4 regions of the Neisseria yangbaofengii genome follow, and region 1 is predicted to be linked to each of the others. Evidence: predicted binding sites of a transcription regulator. Region 1 holds the regulator's gene; each other region holds the start of a gene.
What was found. Region 1 encodes FNR, which switches genes on or off when oxygen is low (the NO sensors DNR and NnrR bind a similar motif). Its sites were predicted from a motif close to TTGATNNNNATCAA; they were not measured.

Region 1 (7,789 bases):
GTCGCTCATCTGCTGCCAATAGAGCCGTTCTTCACGACTGCGCAAACAGCCTTTGCAATAGCCTTTGGCATTGGCTTCGCATACGCCGGTACACGGGCTGGGAATAGTGAAAAAGTCGGGCTGTTGCATGGCAGGAAAAAATGTCATTTTTCTGCCATGGTAGGCGGTTATTCATGCGAAGTCAATGAGATACGAAAAAGGCCGTCTGAAAGCCGAATGTGTTTCAGATGGCCTTGTGATGAGGCTGAACGGTTTACACGGTTTGCGAATATTTCGCCGTGGTTTCTTTGTGGCGCAAATGGTAGTCGAATACCATGGCAATATTGCGGATCAGGAAACGGCCTTTCGGGGTAACGGTCAGCCCGTGAGGCTTCAAGCGTAGCAAGCCCAGTTCGGCCAGATTCTGCAAGTCGGCCAATTCATCAGCAAAATATTGGTGAAACGGAATGCCGAACACGCTTTCGTAAATTTGGAAATCCAATGAAAAGCGGCACATCAAATCTTGAATGATGTTGCGGCGCAATAAGTCGTCTTGGTTCAACTGATAGCCGCGCATAATCGGCAACCGGCCTTCATCGATGGCGGCGTAATAGGCTTCGATGCCGCGCTCGTTTTGGGCATAAGTGCTGCCGATTTTGCCGATACTGGAAACCCCGATGGCCACCAAATCGCAATCGGCATAGGTTGAGTAGCCTTGGAAATTGCGTTGCAACCAGCCTTCTTTCAGGGCGATAGAAAGCTCGTCGTCAGGTTTGGCAAAGTGATCCATGCCGATAAACACATAGCCGCGGCCGGTCAGGGTTTGTACGCAGTATTGCAGCATGTCGAGCTTTTCTTCACTGCCCGGTACGGCATTGGTGTCGATGCGGCGCTGTGGTTTGAAAATATGCGGCAGGTGGGCATAGTGATACAGTGCCAAGCGGTCGGGATCGAGGCTGAGCACGGTATCAATGGTGGCTTTCATACTCTCTACCGATTGATGCGGCAAGCCGTAAATCAAATCGACGCTGACAGATTTGAAGCCGGCTTCGCGGGCGGCATCAATCACTTCTTTGGTTTCTTCAAAGCTTTGAATGCGGTTCACCGCTTCTTGCACCTTCGGATCGAAATCCTGAATGCCCACGCTCATGCGGTTGAAACCGAGCTTGCCGAGTTTGTGTACTGTTTCGCGGCTGACTTTGCGCGGGTCGATTTCGATGGAATATTCGCCGTTGGGTATGAGTTGGAAATGTTTGCGAATCATCTCAAACACGCGTTCGAGTTGGCCGTCGTTCAAGAAGGTCGGGGTGCCGCCGCCGAAGTGAAGTTGGGCTAATTGATGGCGGCCGTTGAGATGAGGGGCGAGCAGCTCCATTTCACGCTCGAGATACTCAATATAAGCATCGGCACGGGTTTTATCCTTGGTGATGATTTTGTTGCAGCCGCAGTAATAGCAGATGGTATTGCAAAACGGAATGTGAATATAAAGCGATAAAGGCTTGTTGAGCGCGCCCAAACCGCGTAAGTGCAGTGCATGGGTGTATTCGGCTTCGCGAAAGCCATCGTGGAAGCGGTCGGCAGTAGGGTAAGAAGTATAGCGTGGGCCACTTGCCGGAAGTTTGGCAATCAAGTCGCGGTCAAACTCTGGTATATCGTTGTTTTTTATTGAGATTATTTTCATGATGGTCGTGTTGTGTCTATATTTTGTTTAACGAATTAGTAAAATTCGATTTAGTTTGCTAGAATGCCACATTATGATAAACCTGTCTTGATATGAGTCAAGATAAGCTTAGTCAGGGCAAGAAGTTTTATAAAAAAGGTATTTTTATTTTATGGCCACACACAATTCTACACATCAATTGAAAGCATTGTGTTCGACGTGTTCTTTGCGTGAACTTTGTTTGCCGGTTGGTTTGTTGCCTAACGAATTTTCCCAATTGGATGCCGTGATCCGTCAGAGCCGCCGTCTGAAAAAAGGCGAATATCTGTTCCGTGCCGGTGAGCCGTTTACTTCTTTGTTTGCCATTCGCGCCGGTTTCTTTAAAACCACAGTGGCGAGTCAAGACGGGCGTGACCAGGTGACCGGCTTCTTTATGTCGGGCGAGCTGATTGGTATGGACGGCATTTGTTCGCATGTCCACAGCTGTGATGCCGTAGCCTTGGAAGATAGTGAAGTGTGTGAATTGCCGTTTGCACACATGGAGGAGTTAGGTCAAAACATTCCGAGCCTGCAAACACACTTTTTCCGCTTGATGAGCCGCGAAATCGTGCGCGATCAAGGCGTAATGTTGTTGTTAGGCAATATGCGTGCCGAAGAGCGTTTGGCCGCGTTTTTGTTGAATTTGTCGAATCGTTTGTATTCGCGTGGTTTTGCCGCCAATGATTTCATTTTGCGTATGTCGCGTGAAGAAATCGGCAGCTATTTGGGCTTGAAACTGGAAACAGTCAGCCGCACACTGTCGAAGTTCCATCACGAAGGCTTGATTGAAGTGGAACACAAACACATTAAGATTCTTGATTCACAGGCTTTGAAAAAAATGGTATCCGGTTGTGCGCATGCCGTGTAAGGTTGAGGCATAAAAAGGCCGTCTGAAACATTTTGGTTTCAGACGGCCTTTTTATGCCTCCGGGCAGACAAACGCTTTAAATAGAGAAGTCTTCCACAATCGGTGCATACAAGATGCGGTCGATGGTCTCGCGGTTTAAATGCGGTGCGAACATTTCGATAAAGTCATAAGTATAGCCGCGCAAATAAGTATCGGAACGGATAGCAATCCAAGTTGGCGACGGCTCGAACAAATGAGCAACATCAATCAATTCTAAATCCTGATCGGCTTGCGGGTCATAAGCCATTTTCGCCATCAAGCCCGCACCCAAGCCCAGTTTGACATATGTTTTCAGTACATCGGTATCAGCTGCGGCCAAAGCGACTTCCGGCTGCTCCAGCTTGGCTTTGGCAAAAGCGCGTGCAATACTGCTGCCGGAATGGAAGGCGAATTCATAAGTAATCAACGGGAAGCCGGCCAAATCTTCAATGCTGAGCGGATTTCTACAATCGAGCAAAGGATGGTTTTTCGGCACCACCACCGCATGATTCCAGTCGTAGCAGTTGAGTTTGCGCAATTCAGGGTGATCGTCGAGCTTCTCGGTAATGATGGCGATGTCGGCTTCGCCGTTGCTGACCATTTGCGCAATCGCCGAAGGGCTGCCTTGTTTGATAGTAAGATTAACCTTGGGATAATGTTTCACAAAGTCAGCCACAATATGTGGCAGGGCATAGCGCGCCTGTGTGTGAGTGGTGGCGATGGTGAGTGCGCCGCTGTCATGGCCGGTAAACTCACTGCCGATATTTTTGATGTTTTGCACATCCCGCAAAATACGCTCGGAAATTTCCAACACTGCTTTACCTGGCTGCGAAACCGAGACCACACGCTTGCCGCTGCGGATGAAAATCTGAATGCCCAGTTCTTCTTCCAATAATCGGATTTGTTTGGAAATTCCCGGTTGGGAAGTAAACAGCGCGTCGGCTGCTTCGGAAACATTCAGATTATGGCGGTAAACTTCGAGCGCGTAGCGTAACTGTTGTAATTTCATGGTGTTTGAGTTGTGGGCATTGTGCGACAATATGGCGTAATTTAGCATATTTTATTTAATTTGTCGGCGGGAATCGGGTTTCTTTGGGAAGTTTTTGTTTTTTCAAGAAGTATCTGAATTCGATATGAGAAAGTCTTAAAAAGGAACAGTTATACTTTGAAATGGTTGTTGCTTTTGCGCAACGATAGCGTAAACCTTACGGGGATTTATCCATAAATAAATGACACAAGATTGATTTTTCGGCATGATTGGCAATCAGGAAGCAGGCAGTTTCATGATTGTTAAGAGGCATCGAGTATTGACAGTTTGCCCTCGGCTTCTTTATAGTGCAACCTGATATATCCGATTTGCCGCCATTTTATATGCTGCGGCCTGTATATTGGTAAAGTTGCAGCGGCGCATTACAGTATCCGTTGCATAACAATTTTGATGAGGGAATAAAATGACCAAACAGCTGAAATTAAGCGCATTGTTCGTTGCCTTGGTGGCTTCTGGCACCGCAATGGCAAGTGAAGCGCATACCAAACACGGTTACACCGTAAGCAGCAAATCTCAAGAAGTCGTGCGCAACAGCTACGGCGAGTGCTGGAAAAACACTTACTTCGACAAAGCCACTCAAGGCCGTGTTGAATGTGGTGATGCCGTTGCTAAAGTTGAAGAGCCGGAATACGCTGATGAAACTGTTTCATTGTCTGCTAAGACTTTGTTCGGCTTTGATAAAGACGTCTTGCGTCCTGAAGCTCAAGAAAACCTGAACGCTTTGGCCCAACGCCTGAGCAACAGCAACGTACAAACCGTACGTGTTGAAGGCCACACTGACTTTATGGGTTCTGAGCAATACAACCAAGCATTGTCTGAGCGTCGTGCTAATGTCGTGGCTAACTACTTGGTTAACCGCGGTGTTGCTTCTAACAAAATCTCTGCTGTAGGTTTGGGCGAATCTCAAACTCAAATGACTGCAACTTGTGAAGCCGAAGTAGCTAACTTGGGTAAAAAAGTTTCTAAAGCGAAACGTCGTGCTGCTCTGATTGCATGTATCGAACCGGATCGTCGCGTTGATGTGAAAATCCGTAGTGTGGTAACTAAGCAAATTGCTCCTGGTACTGTACAAGGTGAACGTCCTGCTGTTGATGATGGTTGGATCCCTTCTCCACACAGCCGTGTACATGGCTACACCAAACCTTAATTAGGTTTTGAATAAACCCCGCTTCGGCGGGGTTTTTATTTGTATTTTATTGCTGGCAATATTCAATATTGATGGTAAATTGGGTTTATGTCGATTTCAGGCCGTCTGAATTATAAACGCAATGGCTTAATTCAATGTCAGCGCAGACAATTGGTTTTGAGATAAAATAATAAAGATAGATTAGACAATTCAATCATTTGTATAAAAATAATTTTTTAAAACACGGTTAGAGTTGTTTCCTTTTTTGTAATGTGGTTTACTTTTTTAGGAAGCCTGAATGACGGAATTTGATTTTATTCGAAAATACCTGCAAAACCGGCAGCAAGACCATCAAGTTGTGCTGGGTATTGGTGATGATGCAGCAATTGTGCGCCCGCAAGCAGGGTATGACTTGTGTTTTAGTTCGGATATGTTGCTGAAAAACAGGCATTTTTTTGAAGATGTAGAGCCTGAGGATTTAGCATGGAAAGTGCTGGCGGTTAATATTTCGGATATGGCTGCGATGGGAGCGAAACCAAAATGGGCTTTATTGAGTGCAGGGCTGCCTGAATTGGATAAAGATTGGTTGAGTCGTTTTTGCAACAGCCTTTTTGATTTGGCGCAACGCTTCGGTGTGACCTTAATCGGTGGTGATACGACACGCGGCGATTTGGTTTTTAATGTCACGATTGCAGGTGAGCTGCCGCAAGGACAGGCGTTGCGTCGTGATGCGGCAAAAGCCGGCGACGATATTTGGGTTTCCGGGAAAATTGGTCTGGCTGCTTCAGCTTTGAATTATTTGTTGAAACGGTGCGATTTGCCGTTTGAAGTTTTTCGGCGGTGTGAAGCTGAGCTATTAAGGCCCATGCCGCGTGTGGCGTTGGGGCGGGCGATATTGAATGTGGCGCATGCTGCGCAAGATGTTTCAGACGGCCTAGCCCAAGATATCGGCCATATTTTGACAGCTTCAAATGTCGGTGCGGAAATTTGGGCGGATGAGGTGCCGACGTTGCCCTCATTAAAAACTGCATTGCCGCGTGAACAATGGCTGCAATACACCTTAGCCGGTGGCGATGATTATGAATTGGTGTTTACTGCGCCGCAACATTGCCGCGAAGCATTGTTGGAGGCTGCGCAAAAAAGCAACACACCGATTACGCGCATCGGTAGAATTACCGATGCATGCCGTCTGAAAGTGGTAAACTCTGTTTCAGACGGCATGGAAATTGCATTAACTTCTTTAGGATTTGATCATTTTGGCTGATTTTAGACCAACGTTTTCATGGTTGAAACAAAAGCCGCTGTGCTTTCTGGCATTCGGTTTCGGCTGCGGTTTGGCGCCGGTTGCGCCGGGAACCTTCGGCACACTTCCGGCCTTACCGATTGCGTTTGTGCTGGCTTTGCTCGGTATTACCGGTTGGTGGTTAGCATTGGTTTGCGCGGGTCTGTTTGTATGGGGCATTCAGATTTGTAATCATGCCGAAAAAGAATTAGGCATTCAGGATTACGGCGGCATTGTGTGGGACGAAATTGTAGCCATGCTGTTGGTTTTGGCATTTGTGCCGTTTAAATGGCATTGGTGGCTGGCGGCGTTTGTTGTGTTTCGCTTGTTTGATGCCATTAAACCGTGGCCGATTAAATGGTTTGATGCCCGCATACACGGCGGTTTGGGCATCATGCTGGATGATATCATCGCGGCATTCATGGCGTTGATTGTTTTGAATATCGCGGCGTGGATTGTGTAAACAATCCGACATTTTGACCGGAAGCATATCCCGGCAAAATGCAGGTTATCTGATGATGGCTTTTTATAAAATTCACTAAAAAAATATTACCATACGGGGTAAACAACATGAATCAAATTGAAATCAATGTACAGTCACGTTATGTGGCTGGGCAAAGCGATGTTTATCGCGACCGTTATGCCTTTAATTACGTCATTACCATCTGCAACCGAAGCGACGAGGTGGTAACCTTGCGTCAGCGTTTCTGGGAAATTACCGACGGACATGGTGAAACAGAATCGGTCGGCCATCCGGGTTTGGTTGAAGAACAACCGGTCTTGTATCCGGGCGAAGAATACGAATACAACAGCGGTTCGCAAATCAGTACGCCTTGGGGTAGCATTGAAGGCGCGTATGAATTTGAAAACAGCATCGGTAAACGCTTTATTGTCGGTGTGCCGAAATTGGATTTTAAAGCAGGCTTTACCTTGCAGTAATTAACATTGAAATGCCGTCTGGAACTGGTTTCAGACGGCATTTTTAATAAATTGTTGCTTATTTCAACATTATTTTCTAAATTATTCTGAAAATTTGCTAAAAATCATCATGATTTTAGTATTTTATTTTTTATTTTAAAATAAAGGCTTAGCTAAATAAAAAACCAAAACATTCCTGATTTGCAACATAAGTTGTGTACATAACATTGCAAAAATTAACTCTTTATGCTGAAATCAATCCATCTTAACAAAAATGGCAGAGGAGAATGCTGATGGAGGCATTGAAATCATTCTTCGACGTGGTCAGCGGATGGGTGTGGGGTCCGATCATGCTGGTGTTGCTGGTCGGTACCGGTGTAGTGTTGACCGTTATGCTAAAAGGCTTGCAATTCAGCATGCTGGGCTATGCATTAAAACAAGCGTTCTGCCCGCATCCTAAAAAAGACGACCAAGACCATGAAGGTGATATTTCCCATTTTGGTGCGCTGATGACGGCTTTATCGGCCACCATCGGTACCGGTAATATTGCCGGTGTAGCCACTGCGGTGATAGTCGGTGGTCCGGGTGCTGTGTTCTGGATGTGGGTTACCGCCATTTTCGGTATGGCTACCAAATACGGCGAAGGCGTGTTGGCAGTGAAATACCGTGTGCAAAACAAAAAAGGCGAGATGTCCGGCGGCCCGATGTATTATATCGAAAAAGGTTTGGGCAACAAGTGGAAATGGATGGCGTATGCCTTTGCGCTGTTCGGTACGTTTGCATCGTTCGGTATCGGTAGTTCGGTACAGTCAAACTCAGTGGCGCAAGCCGTGCACGCCAGCTTTAATATT
Region 2 (7,789 bases), 1.2 Mb from region 1:
TGCTTGGCTGACACACAAAATCGTTCAGACGGCCTCAAACTGCAACGGCAAAATCGTGTCGGTATTGGAAGGCGGCTACACGCTCGAACCTTTGGCAAAATCGGCCGCGGCGCATATCCATGTATTGGCCGGTTTGCCTAAAGCCGATTATGTGCATCAATATGAAAAACGGCTCAAGGGAAAACGTTCGGCTAAATAATATCTTTCGTTCTATTCAGGCCGTCTGAAACCTAAGTTTCAGACGGCCTTTCTTGCCCAACCCAATTACTTATCGTATTGCACCGAATCATTGCCGGAATTTTTTTGGATGAACTCGATTTTGTAACCATCAGGATCCTCCACAAAGGCAATCACGGTGGTGCCGTGTTTCATCGGACCGGCTTCGCGTACGACTTTACCGCCTTTTTGTTTCACCATTTCACAGGCTTGGTAAGCATCATCCACTTCAATTGCAATATGGCCGAACGCGTCGCCCAAATCGTAGCTTTCAGTGCCCCAGTTGTAAGTGAGTTCCAATACGGTATTTTCCGCTTCGTTGCCGTAGCCGACGAAGGCTAAAGAGAATTTGCCGTCCGGATAATCGTGTTGGCGCAGAAGTTGCATACCCAAAACGTTTTGATAGAAATCGAGTGATCTTTCCAGATTACCTACCCGCAGCATGGTGTGAAGCATTCGCATAATGTGTTCCTTTTATTGGTTTTAAAGCCTTATCTTAACACGATAATCCCTACGCTATCCATCGCCTTCCCCCGCGGCCTAAAGTTTTTTTCGGACTAAGCATAGTCGAAATTAATATATAAATTAATATATTAAGAAAAAGAATTTTTTCATTGTCTTTCAGGCAAAAATTAGTTATAAAGTACTGGTTAAGATTTATTTACATAAGCTTGATTAACTAACTTGGAAGGACGAAGACATGAGGATTGGCATTCCTAAAGAGTCTCTGGCCGGTGAAACCCGCGTGGCGTGCACGCCTGCGACCGCGGCCCAGTTGCAGAAGCTTGGCTTTGAGGTTGTGGTCGAACGTGATGCCGGATTGGCCGCCAGCTTGGATAATGCCGCTTACGAGGCCGCCGGTGCCGTTGTAGCCGACGCGGATATCGTATGGCAAAGCCCGTTAATTTATAAAGTGAACGCGCCGACCGAAGCGGAAACAGGCCGTCTGAATGCCGGCCAAACCTTGGTCAGCTTTATTTGGCCTGCGCAAAATCCCGAATTGGTGCAGAACTTAAACGATAAACAGGTCAATGTGCTGGCGATGGACATGGTTCCGCGCATTTCCCGTGCCCAAGCCTTAGACGCACTTTCTTCTATGGCCAATATTTCCGGCTACCGTGCCGTAATTGAAGCAGCCAATGCGTTTGGCCGTTTCTTTACCGGCCAGATTACCGCTGCGGGCAAAGTGCCGCCGGCACAAGTGTTGGTGATTGGCGCAGGCGTGGCCGGTTTGGCTGCCATCGGCACGGCAAACTCGCTCGGCGCCATCGTCAAAGCTTTCGACACGCGCTTGGAAGTGGCCGAGCAAATCGAATCGATGGGCGGCCAATTCTTGAAACTTGACTTCCCTCAAGAAGCAGGCGGCAGCGGCGACGGTTATGCCAAAGTAATGAGCGAGGAATTCATCGCCGCAGAAATGAAGTTGTTTGCTGAACAAGCCAAAGAAGTGGACATTATCATCACCACCGCCGCCATTCCGGGCAAACCGGCGCCGAAGCTGATTACCGCCGAAATGGTGCAATCGATGAAACCGGGTTCGGTAATTGTCGATTTGGCGGCGGCCACCGGCGGCAACTGCGAATTGACCCGTCCGGGCGAACTTTTCGCCACCGACAACGGCGTGAAAATTATCGGTTACACCGACATGGCAAACCGCTTGGCTGGGCAGTCGTCCCAACTTTACGCCACCAATTTGGTGAATTTGGCCAAACTGCTCGGTCCGAACAAAGACGGTGAAATCACGTTGGATTTTGACGATGTGATTATCCGCAATATGACCGTGACACGCGACGGCGAAATCACCTTCCCGCCGCCTGCGATTCAAGTTTCCGCCCAACCGCAAGCCATGCCGTCTGAAAAAGCCGTGCCGACGGACAAACCTGAGCCGAAACCTGTTCCATTATGGAAAAAACTCGCCCCTGCGATGATTGGCTCCATTCTGATTTTGTGGATCGGTGCAGTCGCCCCTGCCGCCTTCCTGAACCACTTTATCGTGTTCGTTTTGGCCTGCGTGATTGGTTATTATGTGGTGTGGAACGTGTCGCACTCGCTGCACACACCGCTGATGTCGGTGACCAACGCGATTTCGGGCATTATCGTAGTCGGCGCACTGCTGCAAATCGGCCAAGGCCACGGCTTTGTGTCGCTTTTGGCATTTATTGCGGTATTGATTGCCAGCATTAATATCTTCGGCGGCTTTTATGTCACCCGCCGCATGTTGAATATGTTCCGCAAAGGATAAGGGGTTACGATATGTCTTTAGGTTTGGTTACTGCGGCCTACATCGTCGCCGCAATTTTGTTTATTTTCGCGCTGGCCGGTTTGTCGAAACAGGAAACCGCCAAACAAGGCTGCTATTCCGGCATGGTCGGCATGGCGATTGCTTTGTTTGCCACCATTTTCAGTGAGCAGTCTTCAGGCTTTTTCTGGGTCGTGTTGGCCATGGCCGCCGGTGCCGCCATCGGCATCTACAAAGCCAAAAAAGTCGAGATGACCGAAATGCCCGAGCTGATTGCCCTGCTGCACAGCTTCGTCGGCTTGGCCGCGGTGTTGGTCGGCTTCAACAGCTTTATCGCACCGGGTAATGTATCGAACGATATGCACACCATTCACTTGGTGGAAGTATTCTTAGGCGTATTCATTGGCGCGGTAACGTTTACCGGCTCGATTGTGGCCTTTGGCAAACTCAACGGCAAAATCAGCAGCAAACCGCTGCAACTTCCCGCCAAACACAAGCTGAATCTGGCGGCATTGGCGGTATCGTTTGTCTTGCTGCTATTGTTTGTCGCTGCCGACGGCAGCTGGTTTGCCCTGCTGCTGATGACGTTGATTGCCTTGGCTTTCGGTTGGCATTTGGTGGCTTCCATCGGTGGCGCAGACATGCCGGTGGTGGTGTCGATGCTGAATTCGTATTCCGGATGGGCGGCAGCGGCGGCGGGCTTTATGCTGGCGAATGACTTGCTGATTGTTACCGGTGCTCTGGTCGGCTCAAGCGGTGCGATTCTGTCGTACATTATGTGTAAAGCCATGAACCGCTCGTTTATTTCCGTAATTGCCGGCGGTTTCGGTTCAGACGGCACGGCAGCCGCAGCAGGCAGCGATGAAGTAGGCCAATACCGTGAAGTCGATGCCGCAGGTGTGGCCGCTTTGCTGAAAGATGCTTCCAGCGTCATCATCACTCCGGGTTACGGCATGGCGGTAGCACAGGCACAATATCCGGTAGCTGAAATCACCGAGCTGCTGCGCCAAAACGGCACGCAAGTGCGCTTCGGTATCCACCCTGTCGCCGGCCGACTGCCGGGGCACATGAACGTGTTGTTGGCCGAAGCCAAAGTACCTTACGACATTGTGCTAGAAATGGATGAAATCAATGATGATTTTATCGAAACCGACGTGGTGTTGGTAATCGGTGCCAACGACACCGTCAACCCTGCCGCGCAAACCGACCCGAACTCGCCGATTGCCGGTATGCCGGTATTGGAAGTATGGAAAGCCAAAGAAGTAGTGGTATTCAAACGCTCGATGAACACCGGTTACGCCGGTGTGCAAAATCCGCTGTTCTTCAATGAAAACAGCGTGATGTGTTTCGGCGATGCGAAGAAAACCATCGATGATATTTTGGCCGAACTGAAAAAATAAGCCAAAATCAACTTGAGGCCGTCTGAAACGTTTCAGACGGCCTCAATTACATGGAATAACAAAAATACACCCTTGAGTTATATCAAGCGTAACAGTTTTCCGCCACCGTAAAATACCGCTTGTATTCTATACGGACAAAAAATATGAGCGATTTATACCCGCATGAAATCTTGCGTGCCACCGCCGATAAAGGCATCGCAAAGGGCAATGGCGATGCGCTGCAACTCAGCGTCTTGGGCTTTTTGGGAGGCGCGTTTATTTCCATCGGCTATTTGGCATACATCCGCGTAGTCGGCGGTATGCCGGAAGAAATGGGCAGCTTGGCCACCCTCCTTGGCGCAGCCGTTTTCCCCATCGGTCTGATTTGTATTTTATTGGGCGGTGCAGAACTGATTACCGGCAATATGATGGTGTTGCCCGTGGCCGTGATGATGAAAAAAATTACCGCCGCTCAATGGCTGCGCAACTGGCTGATTGTGTCGCTGGCGAATGTGCTCGGTGCATTTTTTGCGGCGTGGTTTTTCGGCCATTTTTTGGGCTTGACCGAAGGCCGTTACCTGCATGAAACCATTGCCGTGGCGCAAACCAAAGTATCGGCGGATTTCGCACATGCTTTTGTGTCCGGTATCGGCTGTAACTGGATGGTAGCGATGGGCGCATGGCTGAGCTACGGCGCGCATACTTATGGCGGCAAGATTTTGGCGATTTGGTTTCCGATTATGATTTTCGTGTTGATCGGTTTCCAACACGTTGTTGCCAATATGTTTGTGATTCCGGCCGCGATTTGGGGTGGCGCCGACATTTCTTGGGCGCAGTTTATGCACAATATGGTTTCGGTTTATTTGGGTAACGCGGTTGGCGGCTCGATATTCGTTGGCATGCTTTATGTATTAGCTTACAAAAAACAAGCAGAAGCAATCGACTCCGGGCATTGATAAAACAATAAAAAAGCCGTCTGAAAAAATATTTTTCAGACGGCTTTTTTTTATATTTAGCAACCCGATGAACCATCTTTCAGGCTACCCTAAACCATTACAGCTTGTGTTGGTTGTTGATATCGGTAATTGGTGTTTCAACCGGTTTTTCGTCGGTTTTGGCCATCACTTCACGGTACCATCTTGGGTGGTGCTTTTTCGCCCATTGTTGCGAAACCACGCCTTCGGTCATGGCACGAACCGTACCTTTAACCCAAATAGCTGCATAAACGTGCACGATAATACCGGCAATCAATACAATCGCGGCACCGGCATGGAACAACAAGGCTAAACGAATCACCGGAATCGGGAACATTCCGGCAAAATACGGACGCCATGCGATAACACCGGTAATCACCAATACCAGCATACAGGCCGTCATCAACCAGAACATGCCTTTCTGACCACCGTTGTATTTGCCGACGTCACCCACTTCATGGCCTTTCAAAATGGTGGTTACCGATTTCATCCATTTTACATCTTCTTTATCGAAGAAGTTAAATTTCCAATAACGGAAAAATTGAATGAAAAAGCCGATAAACATCACCACACCGATAAACGGGTGCAAAATCCGTGCCAATTGCGGCGTACCGAAAATGCCGGCCAACCAGAAAAATGCCGGATAGAAGAAAGCCAAACCGGATACGGCCAGCAAAATAAAACACAAGGCAACAACCCAGTGATTGATGCGTTCACTGCGTTTGTAACGCTGAATTAACTTTGGTTTCATTATGCGTCCTCCTCACCGTGCAAGATTTTACCGTCTTTGCCGATGACTTCAGGTTTATCTTCGCCTTCACGGTTAGGACCTACGGTAATGTAGTGCATCCAACCGGCAACCGCTGCCGCAGCAATACCGAATGTCGCCAAAGGCTTGAGCAAACCTTTCCATACTTTCACGGTTGGGCTGATACTTGGATTCTCAGGCAAGCCGTTGTACAGGTTAGGTTTGTCAGCATGGTGCAAGACATACATCACGTGCGTACCGCCTACGCCTTGCGGGTCATACAGGCCTGCATTTTGATAGCCGCGGCTGTTCAAGTCTTTAATGCGCTCTTGAGCCGCTTCTTTCATGTGCTCCTTGCTACCGAACTGAATTGCGCCGGTCGGGCAGGTTTTCACGCAAGCGGGCTCTTGGCCGACAGCCACGCGGTCCGAACACAAAGTACATTTGTAAGCACGGTTGTCTTCTTTGTTGATGCGCGGAATGTTAAACGGACAGCCTGAAATACAGTAACCGCAACCGATACAGTTTTCCTGATGGAAATCGACAATGCCGTTTTCATACTGAATAATCGCACCCGGTGATGGACACGCTTTCAGACAGCCCGGATCGGCACAGTGCATACAGCCGTCTTTACGAATGAGCCATTCCAGTTTGCCGTGTTCTTCGGTTTCGCTAAAACGCATCACCGTCCAGCTTTTTGCGGTCAAATCAATCGGGTTGTCATACACACCGACGTTTTCACCGATTTCGTCACGAATGTCATTCCATTCCGAACACGCCACCTGACAGGCTTTACAGCCGATACAGGTGCTGACGTCGATTAATTTTGCCACTTCAACCGGTTTACGCACCTGAGGCGGAGGCGTGATACCCGATGTTGCAGAGCGGCGTTTGATGTCTAATGATTGCAATGCCATTGTTCCGCTCCTTACGCTTTCTCAATATTAACCAAGAAGGTTTTGTATTCAGGCGTTTGCGTGTTGCAGTCGCCCACGAAAGGTGTCAGCGTATTCACGATATACTGCTTCCGGCCTGATACGTTTTCCCAACCGCCGTGTAACGGAATACCGACTTGGTGAATGGTTTTGCCGTTAATGATCAACGGTTTCACCCGTTTGGTTACCACCGCTTTGGCTTTGATAAAGCCCCGTTTGGAGCTGACTTTGACCCAATCGCCTTTGACAATGCCTTTTTCCTGCGCCAAATCTTCGCTGATTTCGATGAATTGCTCAGGTTGGGCAATCATCAGCAACTTCACAGACTTGGTCCAGAATTGGAAGTGTTCGGTCAGACGGTAAGTGGTGCCAACATATGGAAACTCTTCAGCCGTACCGATACGGTCTTTCACGCTGTCAAACAAACGCATGGCAGGTGATTGGACCACTTTCGGGTGCAGCGGATTGGTACCAATCGGCGATTCCACAGGCTCGTAGTGTTCAGGGAACGGGCCGTCAACCAGTTTGCGTTGAGCAAACAGACGGCCAACACCTTCTTCGTTCATGATGAACGGACTCATACCGCTGCCCGGTGCCTCATCGGCTTTAAAGTCGGCCACGTCGGCACCGGTCCATTTTTTACCGTCCCACTCAATCAACACACGGTTCGGATCCCAAGGTTTGCCGCTCGGATCCAAGGATGCACGGTTGTACAGGATACGGCGGTTGGCAGGCCATGCCCATGCCCAGCGCGGGGTGTTTCCCAAACCAGTATCGGTATTGTCACGGCGATCCATTTGGTTACCGGCCTGCGTCCACGAACCTGAGAAAATCCAAGTCGCACATTCGGTGGTACCGTCATCACGCAACTGTGAAAAGCCGTCGAGCAATTCGCCTTTTTTACGGATAACATTACCATTGGCATCTTTGATATCCGCCAAGGCATAACCGTTAGATTCTTTAGCCATTTCTTCCGGGGTTGGCGCCACTGGATTTTTGTAGTGCCATGCCAGTTTGGTAATCGGCTCAGGCGCTGTACCGCCTTCTTTTTCGTACATTTCTTTCAGCAAGACGTGCAGTTCGCCCAAAATATCCAAGTCAGCCAAGGCTTCGCCCGGAGGATTTTGACCCGGATGGTGCCATTGCAACCAGCGTGAAGAGTTCACAATCGAGCCGGCTTCTTCAGCGAAGCACGGTGTCGGTAAGCGGAATACTTCAGTTTGAATTTTAGACGGATCAACATCGTGCGCTTCGCCATGGTTTTCCCAGAAGGAAGCGGTTTCGGTTTTCAGCGGATC
Region 3 (7,789 bases), 1.0 Mb from region 1:
TTTGATTTTGCCTTACCACATTGCCTTGGATAAAGCACGCGAAGCGTCTCGTGGCAAAGATAAAATCGGCACCACCGGTCGCGGTATCGGGCCTGCTTATGAAGATAAAGTGGCCCGCCGCGCGATTCGTGTAGGTGACTTGTTGAATCTGGACAAAATCCCTGAAAAATTAGAGGCGGTTTTGGCTTACTACAATGTTCAGTTGCAACATTTGCATGGTGCCGATTCGGTGAAAGCGGAAGATGTGATGGCGGTGATTGAAAAAGTAGCGCCACGCATTGTGCCGATGATTACCGATGTATCGCGCGTGTTGAACGATAAATCACAAGCCGGTGAGAAATTGCTGTTTGAAGGTGCGCAAGGTACTTTGCTCGACATCGATTATGGTACTTACCCGTTTGTCACGTCATCTAACTGTTTGGCCGGTGCTGCTTCTGCCGGTGCTGGTGTAGGCCCGCAAATGTTGGATTATGTGTTGGGCATCGTGAAAGCGTATACCACACGCGTGGGCTCTGGTCCGTTCCCGACAGAATTGTTCTGCGAAGTGGGTGCGGGTTTGGCCGAGCGCGGTCATGAATTTGGCTCGGTAACCGGTCGTGCACGTCGTTGCGGTTGGTTTGATGCGGCGGCTTTGAAACGTTCGATTCAGGTAAACGGTATTTCGGGCATGTGTATCACTAAATTGGACGTGATGGACGGTATCGAAGAAATCAATATTTGCGTAGGCTACGAATTGCCTGACGGCAGCAAAACCGACATTCTGCCTTGCGGATCGGATGCGGTGGAATTGTGCAAACCGGTTTTTGAGACCATGCCGGGCTGGACGGAATCGACTTTCGGCGTGAAAGAATACGATGCTTTGCCGGAAAATGCCAAAGCCTATTTGCAGCGCATTGAAGAAATCTGCGGTGCGCCTGTGGCGATTGTTTCGACCGGCCCTGACCGTGAAGAAACCATTGTCTTGCATCATCCGTTTGCTTGACAGGCCGTCTGAATATTCAGCCCTTAAAATCAATAAGATTTTAAGGGCTGAATTATTTTATTTTACGCTGGTTTTGAGAAAATTTCAGAGTATTCTAAATGTAGTTTTAAGTAGCTGTAATGGGGTTTGATATACATCAATCCGGATTAAATAAGTAGTTTTATTTCATGTTTATTTCTATCTATTCGGATCAAAAAGTGATACCCTTAGCATATAGATTATCTAGTTTGTTTTGTTTTTACTTTATTTAAAACAGGAGTTTGATATGTCTGCTGATGTACAAGAACGCCCGTCAGGTTGGGAAGGCTTTGTAGGCGGTGACTGGGAAACCGGCGTAGATGTTCGTGACTTTATTCAGAAAAACTACACACCTTACGAAGGCGATGCCTCCTTCTTAGCGCCAGCCACTGAAGCCACTAATAAACTGTGGGCGGAAGTGATGGAAGGCATTAAAGTCGAAAACCGCACCCACGAGCCTTACAAAATCGATGCGCAAGTGGTTTCCGGTATTACCAGCCATATGCCGGGTTATATCGACAAAGACCTAGAAACCATCGTCGGCCTGCAAACCGATGAGCCTTTGAAACGTGCCATCATGCCGTTTGGCGGCCTGAAAATGGTGAAAGATGCGTGTAAGGTTTACAACGTTGATTTGAACCCTGAAGTTGAAGAAATTTTCACCAAATACCGCAAAACACACAACCAAGGCGTGTTTGACGTGTATACGCCTGATATCCGCCGTTGTCGCAAATCAGGCGTGATTACCGGTTTGCCGGATGCCTATGGCCGTGGCCGCATCATCGGCGACTACCGCCGTGTTGCTTTGTATGGTATTGATTTCTTGATGAAAGACAAACTGAATCAATACAACTCATTGCAAGCTGATTTGGAAAACGGCGTGAACTTGGAAGAGGTCATCCGCCGCCGTGAAGAAATCAATGACCAATACAATGCCTTGGCGCAAATGAAAGAAATGGCCGCGTCTTATGGCTACGATATTTCTAAACCGGCTACCAATGCACAAGAAGCAATCCAATGGACTTATTTCGCTTATTTGGCTGCTGTGAAATCACAAAACGGCGCCGCCATGTCGTTTGGCCGCGTATCTTCATTCTTGGATATCTACATCGAGCGCGATTTGCAAAAGGGTTTGATTACCGAAAGCCAAGCGCAAGAATTTATCGACCATTTGGTGATGAAACTGCGTATGGTGCGCTTCCTGCGTACCCCTGAATACGATCAATTGTTCTCAGGCGACCCGATTTGGGCAACCGAATCCATCGGCGGTATGGGCTTGGACGGTCGTACCTTGGTGACCCGCAGCAACTTCCGCGTATTGCATACCCTTTACAACATGGGGCCTTCGCCAGAGCCGAATATCACCATTTTGTGGTCTGAGCGGTTACCGCAAGGCTTTAAAGAATTTTGTGCCAAAGTTTCGATTGACACTTCATCGGTGCAATATGAAAACGATGATCTGATGCGCCCCGACTTCAACAGCGATGACTATGCAATTGCCTGCTGTGTGAGTCCGATGGTGATCGGTAAACAAATGCAGTTCTTCGGTGCGCGTGCCAACTTGGCCAAAACCTTGTTGTACGCAATCAATGGCGGCGTAGACGAAAAATCAAAAGAGCAGGTTGGTCCTAAATCCGAACCGATTTTGGATGAAGTATTGGATTTTGATACCGTATTTGCCCGCATGGATCAATTCATGGATTGGTTGGCGACCCAATACGTGACCGCTTTGAACATTATCCACTACATGCACGACAAATACTCATACGAAGCCGCATTGATGGCCTTGCATGACCGTGACATCATCCGTACCATGGCTTGCGGTATTGCCGGTTTGTCCGTGGCAGCCGATTCACTGTCTGCGATTAAATATGCTAAAGTGAAACCGATTCGCGATGAAAACGGTGTAGCGGTTGATTTTGAAATCGAAGGCGAATATCCGCAATTCGGTAACAATGATGACCGTGTCGATGAAATCGCTTGTGATTTGGTAGAACGTTTCATGCGTAAAGTCGCCACCCACAAGACATACCGCGATGCGATTCCGACTCAGTCCGTGTTGACCATTACTTCCAATGTGGTTTACGGTAAGAAAACCGGTAACACCCCGGACGGCCGGCGCGCCGGTGCGCCTTTCGGCCCGGGTGCCAACCCTATGCACGGCCGCGATGTGAACGGTGCGGTTGCTTCGTTGACTTCGGTAGCGAAGTTGCCGTTTGAATTCGCCAAAGACGGTATTTCCTACACCTTCTCGATTGTGCCGGGAGCCCTGGGTAAAGACGAACGCTCACGCGAGCGCAACTTGGCCGGTTTGATGGATGGTTATTTCCACCATGAAGCCGGTGAATTGGAAGGCGGCCAACACTTGAATGTTAACGTGCTGAACCGTGAAACCCTGCAAGATGCGATGGAAAATCCGGATAAATATCCGCAATTGACCATCCGCGTATCCGGCTATGCCGTGCGTTTCAACTCATTGACCCGCGAGCAACAGCAAGATGTGATTACCCGTACCTTTACGGAAACCATGTAATCTGAGAATGGGTTGTGAACACAATGCCGGATGATGAGTCCGGCATTGTGTTTATTCGTTGAACCGCATGTTTTCAGACAGGCACCGTCTTCATATATCCGGACAAGATTATGCAAACATTCACCATTACCCCCGAACAGCAAGCCAAAGACATCAAACCCCGTATCCGTGCCAAAGTCGATAGCGACGCAGGGCATCGCCATTATCAGGGCAAAGGCATTGTGCATTCTATCGAATCGTGTGGCACGGTCGATGGTCCCGGCTTGCGTTATGTGTTGTTTCTGCAAGGCTGTCTGATGCGTTGCCTGTATTGCCACAACCGCGATACGTGGGATTTGCACACCGACAAAGCCCAAGAATTAACGGTTGGACAGGTGATGAAGCAGGTGATGTCTTACCGTCATTATCTGCGGGCAACCGGCGGCGGGGTAACGGCAACCGGCGGCGAGCCGCTGCTGCAATATGAATTCGTGCGTGATTGGTTTACCGCCTGCCGCGAACACGAAATCCATACCTGCTTGGATACCAACGGTTATGCTTTGCACTACGATTCGATTCTGGATACATTGCTGGATCATACCAATTTGGTGATGCTGGATTTGAAACAGATTGATCCGGATATTCATAAAGTGCTGGTCGGTATTCCCAATACCAAAACATTAAACTTCGCCCGCTATCTGGCCGAACGCAGGCAGCCGACGCGCGTGCGTTATGTGATTGTGCCGGGCTATACCGATGATGAACGCTCGGCCAATCTGTTGGGCGAATTCATCGGCGGCATGGACAATATCGAAACTGTTGAGCTTTTGCCCTATCATGAATTGGGCGCGCACAAATGGGCGTTGTGCGGCGATGAATATAAATTGACCGGCGTGCATCCGCCGCTAAAAGAAACTGTATTGAAAATCAAGGAAATATTGGAAGGCTACGGTAAAAATATTATTTACTGATTGTTTGTTTTCTTATTATAGCAAACAAACTTATTTATCGATACACATCTGAAACAGACAATCCACATCCATAATTCGCAGCCGATTCCTAACACCTTTAATCCAAGCCCACTTTTTCTCTATCTGATTCAGATCAGGGCTATAGGGCGGAAGCCATAACACAGTATGGCCTTTCTCCTTCAGAAGTGCTAAAGCATTCCCCTTATGAAACGTCGCATTATCCATCACCACCACACTGTTTTGCGGTAGCTCCGGAATCAAAATCCGCTCCACCCAAGCGTCAAATATTCGGCGGTCAATACTGCAATCAAACAACCCGACGGCAAACAGTTTGCCGTGAAATAACGCCCCAATAGCATTGGTCTGATGATGTCCCTGCCAATCATGGAGCGCATAACAGCGCCGGCTTTTTGGCGCATAAGCGTAAGGCCGGTAACAGGATGTTCTGAATCCGCTCTCGTCTAAATAAACAACCGGACGGTTACGGCGGATGTAGCGGTGCAGTAACTTCAGGAAGTTTTTTCTGAGCCCTCTGTTGGCTTTCGGGTGGCGGTTGGTCTTTTTTTGTAGCTGATGTTGTATCGCTTTAATGCTTTGTGTATGGCAGTATGGGAACAGCCAAAGCGTTGCGCTCTTTCATAGCAATAGGCATCGGGATAACGCTCAACATCTTCGAGCAGTGCTTGGACGCTGATTTTGCGGGTTTTCCGTTGCTTTGGAGGGGCTTGAGGAGCCGGAGGGCGTCTCCAAAGTGTGATGGTGGAGATGGCGATGCCGAATTCTTTTGCGGCTCTGCGAATCGTCCATCCTTGACGGAGTTTTTTGAGTACGAGTTGTTTGAAGTCTTCTGAATAGGCCATGGTGGAATTGTATCGAAGATTATGTTTATTTGCTATAACAAAGGCCGTCTGAAACGTTTCAGACGGCCTTTGTTCATTGATTTTAAATTCCTTCGGGCTGCGGTACCTTATGTTGCACCGCATAAACCGCAGCCTGTACGCGGCTGCTTAAATTCAGTTTGCGCAAAATATTTTGCACATGAACTTTAATCGTCGATTCGGCCAAATCCAAATGGCGGGCGATGACTTTGTTGCTGTGGCCGGCGGCGAGGTAGCCCAAGATTTCCGATTCACGCGGAGTGAGGGCGGACAAAGCTACATCGGTACGGGGCGCGGCAGGAGAAATTAACGATTGCACCAAGCGCGAGGTCATTTCCGGTGAAAATACATTGTCGCCATCAACCGCTTTGCGGATGCTGTCGAGCAGGAAATCGGCGTTGATGTTTTTCAACAAGAAACCGCGTGCGCCGATGCGCATACATTCGGTCAAATCGTCGCTGTCTTCGGAAACGGTGAGCATAATCACGGTTTGGTTGGGATTCGCGCTCAAAATCTGAGCCAAGGCTTCGCGGCCGTTCATGACCGGCATATCCAAGTCGAGCAGTACAATATCAGGCGTTTGCTGCTCAACCAATTTTACGCCCGACAGGCCGTCTGAAGCTTCGCCGATGACTTCAAAATCGCTTTGGCGGGAAAGCAGCGCTTTGATGCCGCTGCGAAACAGGGTGTGGTCGTCAATCAAGATAATTTGAATACTCATGATGCGGTTCTCTTATGTTGCGGTAACACTAAGGTTACGGTGGTTCCTTTGTCGGGTTGCGAGGCAACATCCAACACGGCATCGATGCGGCGGGCGCGTTCCTGCATAATGCCGAGCCCGACGTGTTCGCCTGACAGGCTGTCGATGATATCGGTATCGAAACCGATGCCGTCGTCGCTGATTTTTAAGGTGAAATCTTGGCGGTTAACCAGGCTCACGTCCACTTTACCGGCTTGCGCGTGTTTTCGGATATTCGACAGGCTTTCCTGCAAAATAAAGATAATTTGCAGCTGCTCGTCATGATTGAGCCAGCAGCCTTCTTCAATCCAGGTGGCGTTCACTTTAATCTGCGTTTGCTGCTCGAATCGTGCCAACAGCGTCGATACCGCTTCGGGGAAATCTTTGTTGCTGATTTTGGTGCGGAAATTCAGCAGCAATTCGCGCACATCATCGTAGCATTCCTGCACGCCGTCTTTGATGAAGCGGATGTTTTCATCAACTTGCTCTTTCTGTTCTGCATTGTACGCGCTTTCGAGCATTTGCACCTGTAAATTTAAAAAGGTCAGCGTTTGCGCAATGCTGTCGTGCAAGCCTTGGGCGATTAAGTTGCGTTCCTGCAAAACGGCCAGCAGACGGCGTTCTTGAGAAAAGCGGCTGTTGGCAATCGACACGCCCAATTGGCTGCTTAAGGTTTGCAGCAATTCTTGGTCGCTTTGGCTTAAGGTGTGGCCGTCTGAAAAATACAGCGTAAACAAGCCCAGCTCTTCTTCTTTATAAGTAATCGGGAACACGGCCATCTGCTCGAAGCGCGGATGCTCGATGGCAATCGGACGGCCTTTATGTTCGCTGTTGAGATAATGCAGCGGCAGGTTTTCGATTGAATCGGAAAACCCGCTATCCAAATCGGCGTAAGGCTCGGCTTGCGAATCTTCCGGTAAACCCAAGCTGGCGACCAAATCAGAGCGTTTGTGTTCGGCATCAAATAAATGCACGCTGCCGGCAATCGCGGCAACAGCGGGCAGGGTACAGCCTAAAAATTCGGTGGCGGCGGTTTTGGGGTGGTGGATTTGGTGCAAATCGCGCGTGGTTTGGTAGAGCAGCGCCAAATCGCGGTTTTGCCGTTCGAGGTCTTCCGTTTGGCGTGCCACTTGGCCTTCCAAGTCGGTATAAAGCGTCTTCAGGCTGGTGCTCATCTGATTGAAGCCTTTATTCACTTGGGCAAACTCGCGGATATAGTCGGTGTTGATTTCCGTGCCGAATTCACCGCGGCCGATGGCGCATACCCCTGCACTCAAGGCTTCCAGCGGTCGGATAATCCAGGCATAGTGCAAACTAATCATGAAACCGGCCGCAACAAAAATCATCAAAATCAATGCCATCTGAAAGCGGCGCAGCCATTGGGTGTTTTCTTCGTTGGCATTTTCCAAAGCCTGTACAAATAAATCAAGATTACCGGCAAAGCGGTACAAATCTTTATTGTCAGGCAATTGATTTGCTTCTAAAGATGGGCGGATTTTGTGCTGCCAATCGTTCATCAGGCTGGTTTTAATCAGGATGGAATTCATGGCATTGCCGGAACGTGAAGGCAGCAGCGGTTTGATGACATCGCTTTCGCTGACCTTCAGCAAAGTATCTTCAAATGCTTGAATTTGTTGGCGCACATGCTCGGCAGGTTCTTTTTCGTGCACCAAATGCGTCAGGCGGTAG
Region 4 (7,789 bases), 1.2 Mb from region 1:
GTGCAGATATTGCTCGGTGATTTTCACCATCGGAATATCGAGTACATCAATATTCTGCTTGCGGATTAAATACAGCAGCAAATCCAGCGGTCCTTGAAAGCCCGACAACACCACTTCCAGCGCATCGGGCGGGATAAACAAATCCTGTGGGATGTCGGTGACGGGTTGGCCGAACACATACGCCACTGCGCTTTCAGACGGCCTCGTCATCTCGGCAGTATTCATTTGCCACCCGCAATATGGTCAATCGCCGCTTGCGCACAATACAGGCCGAAACCGGCGGTTACCAGCATACTCGCACCATAACCGGCGCACGATAAACCTTGCGGCGCAGCATCTGTCGCACAGGCTTCGCCTGATTGCGGCGGGATAATGTTCTCGGTGGAATACACACACGGTACACTCATTTTGTCGGCAGTGTTGCGGCTGAAGCCGTGGCGTTTGCGTAAGGTGTAGCGCAGATTGGCCAGTAAAGGGTCGTGGGTGGCTTTGCTTAAATCGGCAGTCCGAATCAAGGCCGGATTTTTTTGTCCGCCCGCGCCGCCGCTTAAGATAAACGGCTGCCTGTGTTGCACAAAATAAGCTGCCATCGCTGCTTTTACGCGCACTTGGTCGATGGCATCAATTACAAAATCAAAGCCGTCCGAAAACAAATCGGGCAGGTTTTCTTCGGTTACAAAATCTTCGATTTCAACTACTCGGCAAGCCGGATTGATTTGTACAATGCGCTCGTGCAAAGCGCTGACTTTGGCCTTGCCGAAATCATCGGTCAGCGCATGAAGCTGGCGGTTGACATTGGATTCGGCAACATTATCCAAATCAATCAAAGTTAAACGGCCGATGCCGCTGCGTGCCAATGCTTCTACCGCCCATGAGCCGACGCCGCCGACGCCGACTACGCATACATGCGCCTGACGGAAGCGTTGTAATGCCGAATCGCCATACAATCGGCCAATGCCGCCGAAACGGCGTAACGACAGGGAATCAATCTCGGACATGGTCAACCTTGCGATAAATCAAAAAAACAAATGAAAAGGCGGCGTTGCGAAGCAAAAATTCATCGCAAAAAGCCAAAGACGTATTATACTTGAACCATGAAGGCTGTTGTGTAAAGCTGAAAAAACAGTCTATAATCCCATCACTTGAAAATATCGTGCCGCAAAAAGGCATTGGAAGGAGATGACGATGTATAAGCATTTGGTTGTTGCCGTTGATGGTAGTGAAACCTCTTTGAACGCGTTGAGACATGCGGCTGATTTGGCCGGCGTTAACGAATCCCGCTTGACTTTGGTGCATGTGGCTAATCCGGCGGAATACATGGCTTTGGCTCCTGAGTTTTTGCAACACGAAAGCTACGAAGCTGCTGCGGTGGCGCAGGGTAACGAAGTATTGGAATTTGCCGAAAAATCAGTGCGTGAGAACGGTGTAACCAATATCGTGAAACACTTGCTGGTGGCCAACAAAGGCGCACGCGAAATGGCGCAGGAATTGGTGGATTACGCCGATGCCAACGGTGCCGATTTGCTGGTGTTGGGTACGCACGGCCGTACCGGTCTCATGCATTTGCTGATGGGCAGCTTTGCCGAAACCGTGATGCGCCAAAGCCACTTGCCATTGTTGGTGATTCGCAGCAAAGCCGAAGAAGAATAATGCTTTTTTAAGCTGAGTTGGACACAGGCCGTCTGAACGTTTCAGACGGCCTTTTGTCATGGTTCGGACAATGTGAATATTTGCCGGTAATTATTGTCAAAATATCGCTGAATAATTTTTAAAACGCCGAAAAAATCCTTATTTTGTCGCCAATTGGTTTTATAATCGCGTTTTGGGTTTAGCGTAATCATTCTATTTGAAGGGAAGCGAACATGGCTGCACCGACCATCAGCGAGGTCTGCAATATCCGTTATTGGGGCATTAATTATTATGATGCCGATGATAAGGGCGAGGTGATTGTACGCCCGAACCCGGCCGAGCCGGAGAAAACCGTGTCGCTGCAGAAGCTGGCTGAATCGGTGCAGAAACAGCAGGGCGCGCGGCTGCCGATTTTGTTTTGCTTTCCGCAAATTCTGCAACACCGCCTGCGATCGATTAATCAGGCGTTTCAGACGGCCAGAAACGGCTTTGACTATGAAGGCGATTATTGCCTGGTGTATCCGATTAAGGTCAACCAGCACCGCCGCGTGATTGAAACGCTGATTCACAGCCGGCAGCCGCACGGTTTGGAAGCGGGCTCGAAAGCGGAGCTGATGGCCGTGTTGGCACACGCCGGCACCACGCAGACGCTGATTGTCTGCAACGGCTATAAAGACCGCGAATACATCCGCTTTGTTTTGATGGGCGAGAAGCTCGGTCATCAGGTTTATTTGGTAATTGAAAAAATTTCCGAAATCGAAATGGTGCTGGAAGAAGCGGAAAAGTTAGGCGTGAAACCGCGCTTGGGCGTGCGTGCGCGTTTGGCTTCGCAAGGTTCGGGCAAATGGCAGGCCTCGGGCGGCGATAAGTCAAAATTCGGCTTGTCGGCTTCGCAAGTGCTGCATTTGGTTGATGTGTTGAAACAAAGCAACCGCTTAGAGTGCCTGCAACTTTTGCATTTCCATCTCGGTTCTCAACTGGGCAATATCCGCGATGTGGCCACCGGTGTGCGCGAATCGGCACGGTTTTATGTGGAATTGCACAAACTCGGCGTGAATATTCAATGCTTCGACGTGGGCGGCGGTTTGGGTGTGGATTACGAGGGCAACCGCACGCAATCGGATTGCTCGGTTAATTACAGCCTGACCGAATATGCGGAAACGGTGGTGTGGGGCATAGGCCAAGCCTGTCGCGAACACAATCTGCCGCACCCGACCATCATCACCGAAAGCGGCCGCGGCATTACCGCGCATCATGCCGTGTTGGTGGCGAACGTGATTGGGGCGGAACGCTACACGCCGCAAGAATTGGGCGCGCCGTTTGAAGACGACCCGCGCGTGTTGCACAGCATGTGGGAAACGTGGACGGATATTTTCGATTCGCGCGAAAAGCGTTCGCTCAGAAGCTGGGTGCACGAAAGCCAGTTTGATTTGTCGGACGTGCACAATCAATACAACGTCGGTCTGCTGAGCCTCGAGCAACGTGCGTGGGCAGAGCAGCTTTATCTGAATATCTGCCGCGAAGTGGGCGAATTGTTCAACGAAAAACACCGTTCTCACCGCACCATTATCGATGAATTGCAAGAGCGTTTTGCCGATAAACTGTATGTGAATTTTTCGCTGTTCCAATCGTTGCCCGACGTGTGGGGCATTGACCAACTGTTCCCCGTTTGCCCGCTTACCGGCCTGAACGAAAAAGTCGCCCGCCGCGCTGTGCTGCTGGACATTACCTGCGATTCAGACGGCACCATCGATCACTACATCGACGGCGACGGTATTGCCACCACCATGCCGATGCCCGATTATCCTGCCGACAATCCGCCGCTGTTGGGCTTTTTCATGGTCGGCGCATATCAGGAAATTTTGGGCAATATGCACAATTTGTTCGGCGACACCGCCACCATTGATGTGATTGTACACGGTGAAAACGAATTCGAAGTGGTCGACTACGACGAAGGCAACACCGTTGCCGATATGCTCGAATATGTGTACCAAGACCCCGAGGAGCTGATGCGCCGCTACCGCGAACAAATCGAACATTCCGATTTGCCGGCTTCGCAAGCAATGGCGTTTTTGAAAGAGCTGGAAATCGGGCTGAACGGCTATACTTATTTGGAAGAAGAATAATGTCCAGACGGCCTGATTAAGATATCAAGGCCGTCTGAAAACAAAACTGTTACATATTAAAGGACACAGAATGAGCCCTTATACCACCCTTGCCGGTAAAACCGACAATTCACTGGTTTCCAACAATTTCGGCTTCCTGCGCCTGCCGCTTGATTTCAACCCTTACGAAAGCAATGCCGAGTGGGTAATCACTGGCATTCCTTACGACATCGCCGTATCCGGCCGCCCGGGCGCGCGTTTCGGCCCCGAATCCATCCGCCGCGCCTCAGTTAACCTGACGTGGGAACACAAGCGCTTTCCTTGGACATTCGACGTGCGCGAACGCTTGAACATTGTTGATTGCGGCGACTTGGTTTATTCCTTCGGCGACAGCCGTGATTTTGTCGAAAAACTCGAAGCCCACGCATTGCAATTGCTCCAAGCCGGTAAAAAATGCTTGGGCTTGGGCGGCGACCATTTCGTGACCCTGCCGTTATTGCGCGCCCACGCCAAACATTTCGGCAAACTTGCCTTGGTGCATTTCGATGCCCATACCGATACCTACGCCAACGGCAGTGAATTCGACCACGGCACCATGTTCCACACCGCGCCGAAAGAAGGCTTAATCGACCCGTCGCGCTCGGTGCAAATCGGTATCCGCACCGAATACGACAAATCATTGCCGTTTACCGTCTTGAGCGCACCGCAAGTCAATGATGACAGCGTCGGCACCACTGTGGCAAAGATCAAAGAAACCGTCGGCGATATGCCGGTTTACCTGACCTTCGACATCGACTGCATCGACCCCGCTTTTGCACCCGGCACCGGCACCCCTGTGTGCGGCGGCCTGACCACCGACCGTGCCCTGAAAATCCTGCGCGGCCTGACTGATTTGAACATTGTCGGCATGGACGTGGTCGAAGTTGCCCCGTCTTACGACCAAGCCGATATCACCGCCTTGGCCGGTGCAACCATTGCACTGGAAATGCTGTATTTGCAAGGTGCGAAAAAAGGTTGATTGGCGTGGTTTGATGGTTGAACCATAAATCAGGTTGAATAAAAATGCCGTCTGAAACGTATTTTTCAGACGGCATTTTGTTTTTATTTGTTGAAGGTTGGGTAAATCCCAACAAAACAGAAATATTGAAAAGTGTCGGATTGAGATTCAACCTGCAATTTAGGTAGAAATATGATTCAATAAACAAAAGCCGTCTGAAAGATTGTATAGTGAATCCACTATACTTTCAGACGGCCTTATTATGGCCGGCTAATACTTAATCAAAAAATTATTGTGCGGCAGACGCTTCCGAAGCGGCTTCAGCGGTAGCGGCTGCGGCTTCGTCAGCGGCTTGGCTATCCCATGCGGCAGGGTATTTGTAACCGGCAAAGCGTTGTTTGGCGTAAGATTTAAATTCTTCCGAATTGTAGGCGGCTTCTACGTCTTTCAACCATTGCGCGTCTTTGTCGGCGGTTTTCACGGCTGCCCAGTTGACATAGGCAAAGCTAGGCTCTTGGAACAGGGTTTCGGTTAATTTCATGCCGCTGCTCATGGCATAGTTGCCGTTTACCACTGCAAAATCAACATCGGCGCGGCTGCGGGGCAGTTGTGCGGCTTCCAGCTCGACGATTTTGATTTTTTTCAGGTTTTCGGCGATGTCGTTTTTAGAGGCGGTCAATGGGTTGATGCCGTCTTTCAGTTTCACCCAGCCCAATTCGTTCAACATTACCAAAGCGCGGGCGAAATTTGACGGGTCGTTTGGTGCGGAAACGCTGCTGCCTTCTTTCACATCATCCAATGAGGCCAATTTGCCCGGATACAGGCCCAATGGCGCGGTCGGCACTTGGAAGGCTTCCGTGATGTCTAATTTGTGTTCTTTGCGGAAATCTTCCAAGTATGGTTTGTGTTGGAAGACGTTGATGTCGATTTCACCTTCGGCTAAAGCCAAGTTAGGGCGCACGTAATCGGTGAATTCGATTAATTTCACGGTGTAGCCTTGTTTTTCCAAAGCCGGTTGGATTTGTTCTTTTACCATGTCGCCGAAGTCGCCGACAGTAGTGCCGAAGACGATTTCTTTCTTGGCGGCGGTGTTGCCGGCAGCCGGTGAAGCGGCGGAAGCGGCCGGGGCGGCTTCCTGTTTTTGACCGCCGCAAGCGGCCAAAGCCAAGGCCAGAGCGGCGGCTGAGAAGGTTTTCAATACGCTGTTTACGTTCATAACAATACTCCTTAAATGTGTGTGGCAGAAATCATAACATGCCGTCTGAAAAAAGCTTAATGATTTTTCAGACGGCCTATATAAACGATCCTTCTACCGTTTGTCGAGACGGCGCGAAATCCAGTTGCCCAGCCCCTGCATGGCAATCACCATCAGCACCAGAATCGCTACGATGAAGATGATGACTTCGGTTTGGTAGCGGTAATAGCCGTAGCGGATGGCCAAGTCGCCCAAGCCGCCGCCGCCGATCATGCCGGCCGCCGCGCTGTAAGAGAGCAGGCCGATGGCCAATACGGTAATGCTGGAAACCATGCCGGCGCGTGCTTCATTGAGCAGCACTTTGCGGATGATGGTGAGCGGTGCCGCCCCCATGCTGATCGACGCTTCAATCACGCCGCGCGGCACTTCGCGCAGGTTTTGCTCAACCAAACGGGCAAAATAAAACAGGCCGGATACGCTCAATACCAACGAAGCGGCGTAAGGGCCGATGGTGCTGCCGATGATGGCGCGGGTGACCGGAATCAGCGCAATCATCAAAATCACAAACGGAAACGCGCGCATTAAGTTGACCAAGTTATCCAATATGAAATTCAGCGGTTTGTTGTAGTGTAATTGCCGATTAGAGCTGACAAACAGCAACACGCCCAATAAGGTGCCGAATACAACGGCAAACAGTGTGGATAAGCCCACCATGATAAAGGTTTCGCCCAAAGCTTGGTAAATTTCGCCTTTCATGCCGCTGATGGTGGCGAGAGCTTTGGAAAAAGTTAAATCCGCCATCTCAATCCTCCCGAATCAGTTCGCGCCCGATTTCCGATTGGGCGTGGATTTGATTGTTGTTCACTTCCACCACTTCCAGCAGGCAGCCGTTATCCAGTAAGGCTGCGCGGTCGCACAAGCGGCGGATTACGCTCATTTCGTGGGTCACGATGACGATAGTCACATTGAAGCGTTTGTTGATGTCTTCCAGACATTGCAACACGCTGCGAGTTGTGGCAGGGTCGAGAGCAGAAGTCGGCTCGTCGGCTAAAATCACTTGCGGATTAGGTGCCAACGCACGGGCAATGCCGACACGCTGCTTTTGTCCGCCCGAAAGCTGGGCAGGAAAATGACCGGTACGCTCCTGCAAGCCGACAATTTCCAAACATTCCGCCACGCGCGCACGAATCTTTTCAGACGGCCATCCGGCAATTTCCAACGGAAAAGCCACATTATCCGCCACCGTGCGGTTGCTCAACAGGTTAAACTGCTGAAACACCATGCCGATATTCTGCCGCGCTTGGCGCAACTGCGCGCCGTTAAGTGCCATTAAATCCTGATTACCGACCAAAACCCTGCCTGAATCCGGCCGTTCCAGCAGATTAATCAGCCGCAACAACGTCGATTTGCCCGCGCCGGAATAGCCCATCAGGCCGAAAATCTCACCGGCTTTAATTTCCAAACTGGTCGGCTCCACCGCCGTAAACCACGATTTATCGCGCGTTTGGTAGCGTTTGGAAACCTTGTCTAAAATAATCATAATGTTCTCAAATACAACAAAGCCCGATGTCTGACACAACGGGCCGGTTTTGCAGTCGAAATAAAATGTTGTCTGCAAACGCTTTAGCTGTTTGTGCCCGCAAGCTGTGTCAAATCGGCATAAAAGTGTGAATGGGAAATAGTAGCGAAAATGTGAAATAGTGTCAAGAATCAAGGCCGTCTGAATGCGTGGTCGGGTTTGTTTTGAAAAATACCGGATATTGTGATAGAAAGCCGTCTGAAGTCGGCAGGCAGGTTTTTCAGACGGCCTGCTGTGTGTTTTATTCTTATGATTAATCAATAAAAAATGAAATCTATCAAAAT

Region 2: a site for FNR is predicted at 3,928-3,941, ahead of H4O27_RS09905 (formate/nitrite transporter family protein). Genes of this name have one in related genera too.
Region 3: a site for FNR is predicted at 1,109-1,122, ahead of pflB (formate C-acetyltransferase). Genes of this name have one in related genera too.
Region 4: a site for FNR is predicted at 1,007-1,020, ahead of H4O27_RS08520 (universal stress protein). Genes of this name have one in related genera too.

Annotation. Positions count from the first base shown of each region.
Region 1 covers NZ_CP062976.1:578,438-586,226, forward strand. The annotation lists gene H4O27_RS02865 (DUF1289 domain-containing protein) at 1-129, opposite strand, end outside; gene hemN (oxygen-independent coproporphyrinogen III oxidase) at 254-1,660, opposite strand; gene fnr (fumarate/nitrate reduction transcriptional regulator Fnr) at 1,812-2,546, shown strand; gene H4O27_RS02880 (CysB family HTH-type transcriptional regulator) at 2,623-3,573, opposite strand; gene H4O27_RS02885 (OmpA family protein) at 4,016-4,759, shown strand; gene thiL (thiamine-phosphate kinase) at 5,037-6,002, shown strand; gene H4O27_RS02895 (phosphatidylglycerophosphatase A family protein) at 5,995-6,483, shown strand; gene apaG (Co2+/Mg2+ efflux facilitator ApaG/CorD) at 6,591-6,959, shown strand; gene H4O27_RS02905 (alanine/glycine:cation symporter family protein) at 7,232-7,789, shown strand, end outside.
Region 2 covers NZ_CP062976.1:2,010,810-2,018,598, forward strand. The annotation lists gene H4O27_RS09885 (histone deacetylase family protein) at 1-199, shown strand, start outside; gene gloA (lactoylglutathione lyase) at 265-678, opposite strand; gene H4O27_RS09895 (Re/Si-specific NAD(P)(+) transhydrogenase subunit alpha) at 917-2,458, shown strand; gene pntB (Re/Si-specific NAD(P)(+) transhydrogenase subunit beta) at 2,470-3,855, shown strand; gene H4O27_RS09905 (formate/nitrite transporter family protein) at 3,999-4,790, shown strand; gene H4O27_RS09910 (formate dehydrogenase subunit gamma) at 4,888-5,559, opposite strand; gene fdxH (formate dehydrogenase subunit beta) at 5,559-6,473, opposite strand; gene fdnG (formate dehydrogenase-N subunit alpha) at 6,485-7,789, opposite strand, start outside.
Region 3 covers NZ_CP062976.1:1,573,671-1,581,459, reverse strand. The annotation lists gene H4O27_RS07735 (adenylosuccinate synthase) at 1-982, shown strand, start outside; gene pflB (formate C-acetyltransferase) at 1,248-3,533, shown strand; gene pflA (pyruvate formate lyase 1-activating protein) at 3,641-4,483, shown strand; gene H4O27_RS13620 (IS630 family transposase) at 4,514-5,065, opposite strand; gene H4O27_RS07715 (IS630 transposase-related protein) at 4,993-5,343, opposite strand; gene H4O27_RS07710 (response regulator) at 5,426-6,082, opposite strand; gene H4O27_RS07705 (histidine kinase) at 6,079-7,789, opposite strand, start outside.
Region 4 covers NZ_CP062976.1:1,729,093-1,736,881, reverse strand. The annotation lists gene H4O27_RS08530 (segregation and condensation protein A) at 1-225, opposite strand, end outside; gene H4O27_RS08525 (tRNA threonylcarbamoyladenosine dehydratase) at 222-998, opposite strand; gene H4O27_RS08520 (universal stress protein) at 1,186-1,650, shown strand; gene speA (biosynthetic arginine decarboxylase) at 1,863-3,755, shown strand; gene speB (agmatinase) at 3,826-4,752, shown strand; gene H4O27_RS08505 (MetQ/NlpA family ABC transporter substrate-binding protein) at 5,021-5,947, opposite strand; gene H4O27_RS08500 (methionine ABC transporter permease) at 6,041-6,727, opposite strand; gene H4O27_RS08495 (methionine ABC transporter ATP-binding protein) at 6,729-7,466, opposite strand; gene H4O27_RS08490 (right-handed parallel beta-helix repeat-containing protein) at 7,773-7,789, shown strand, end outside.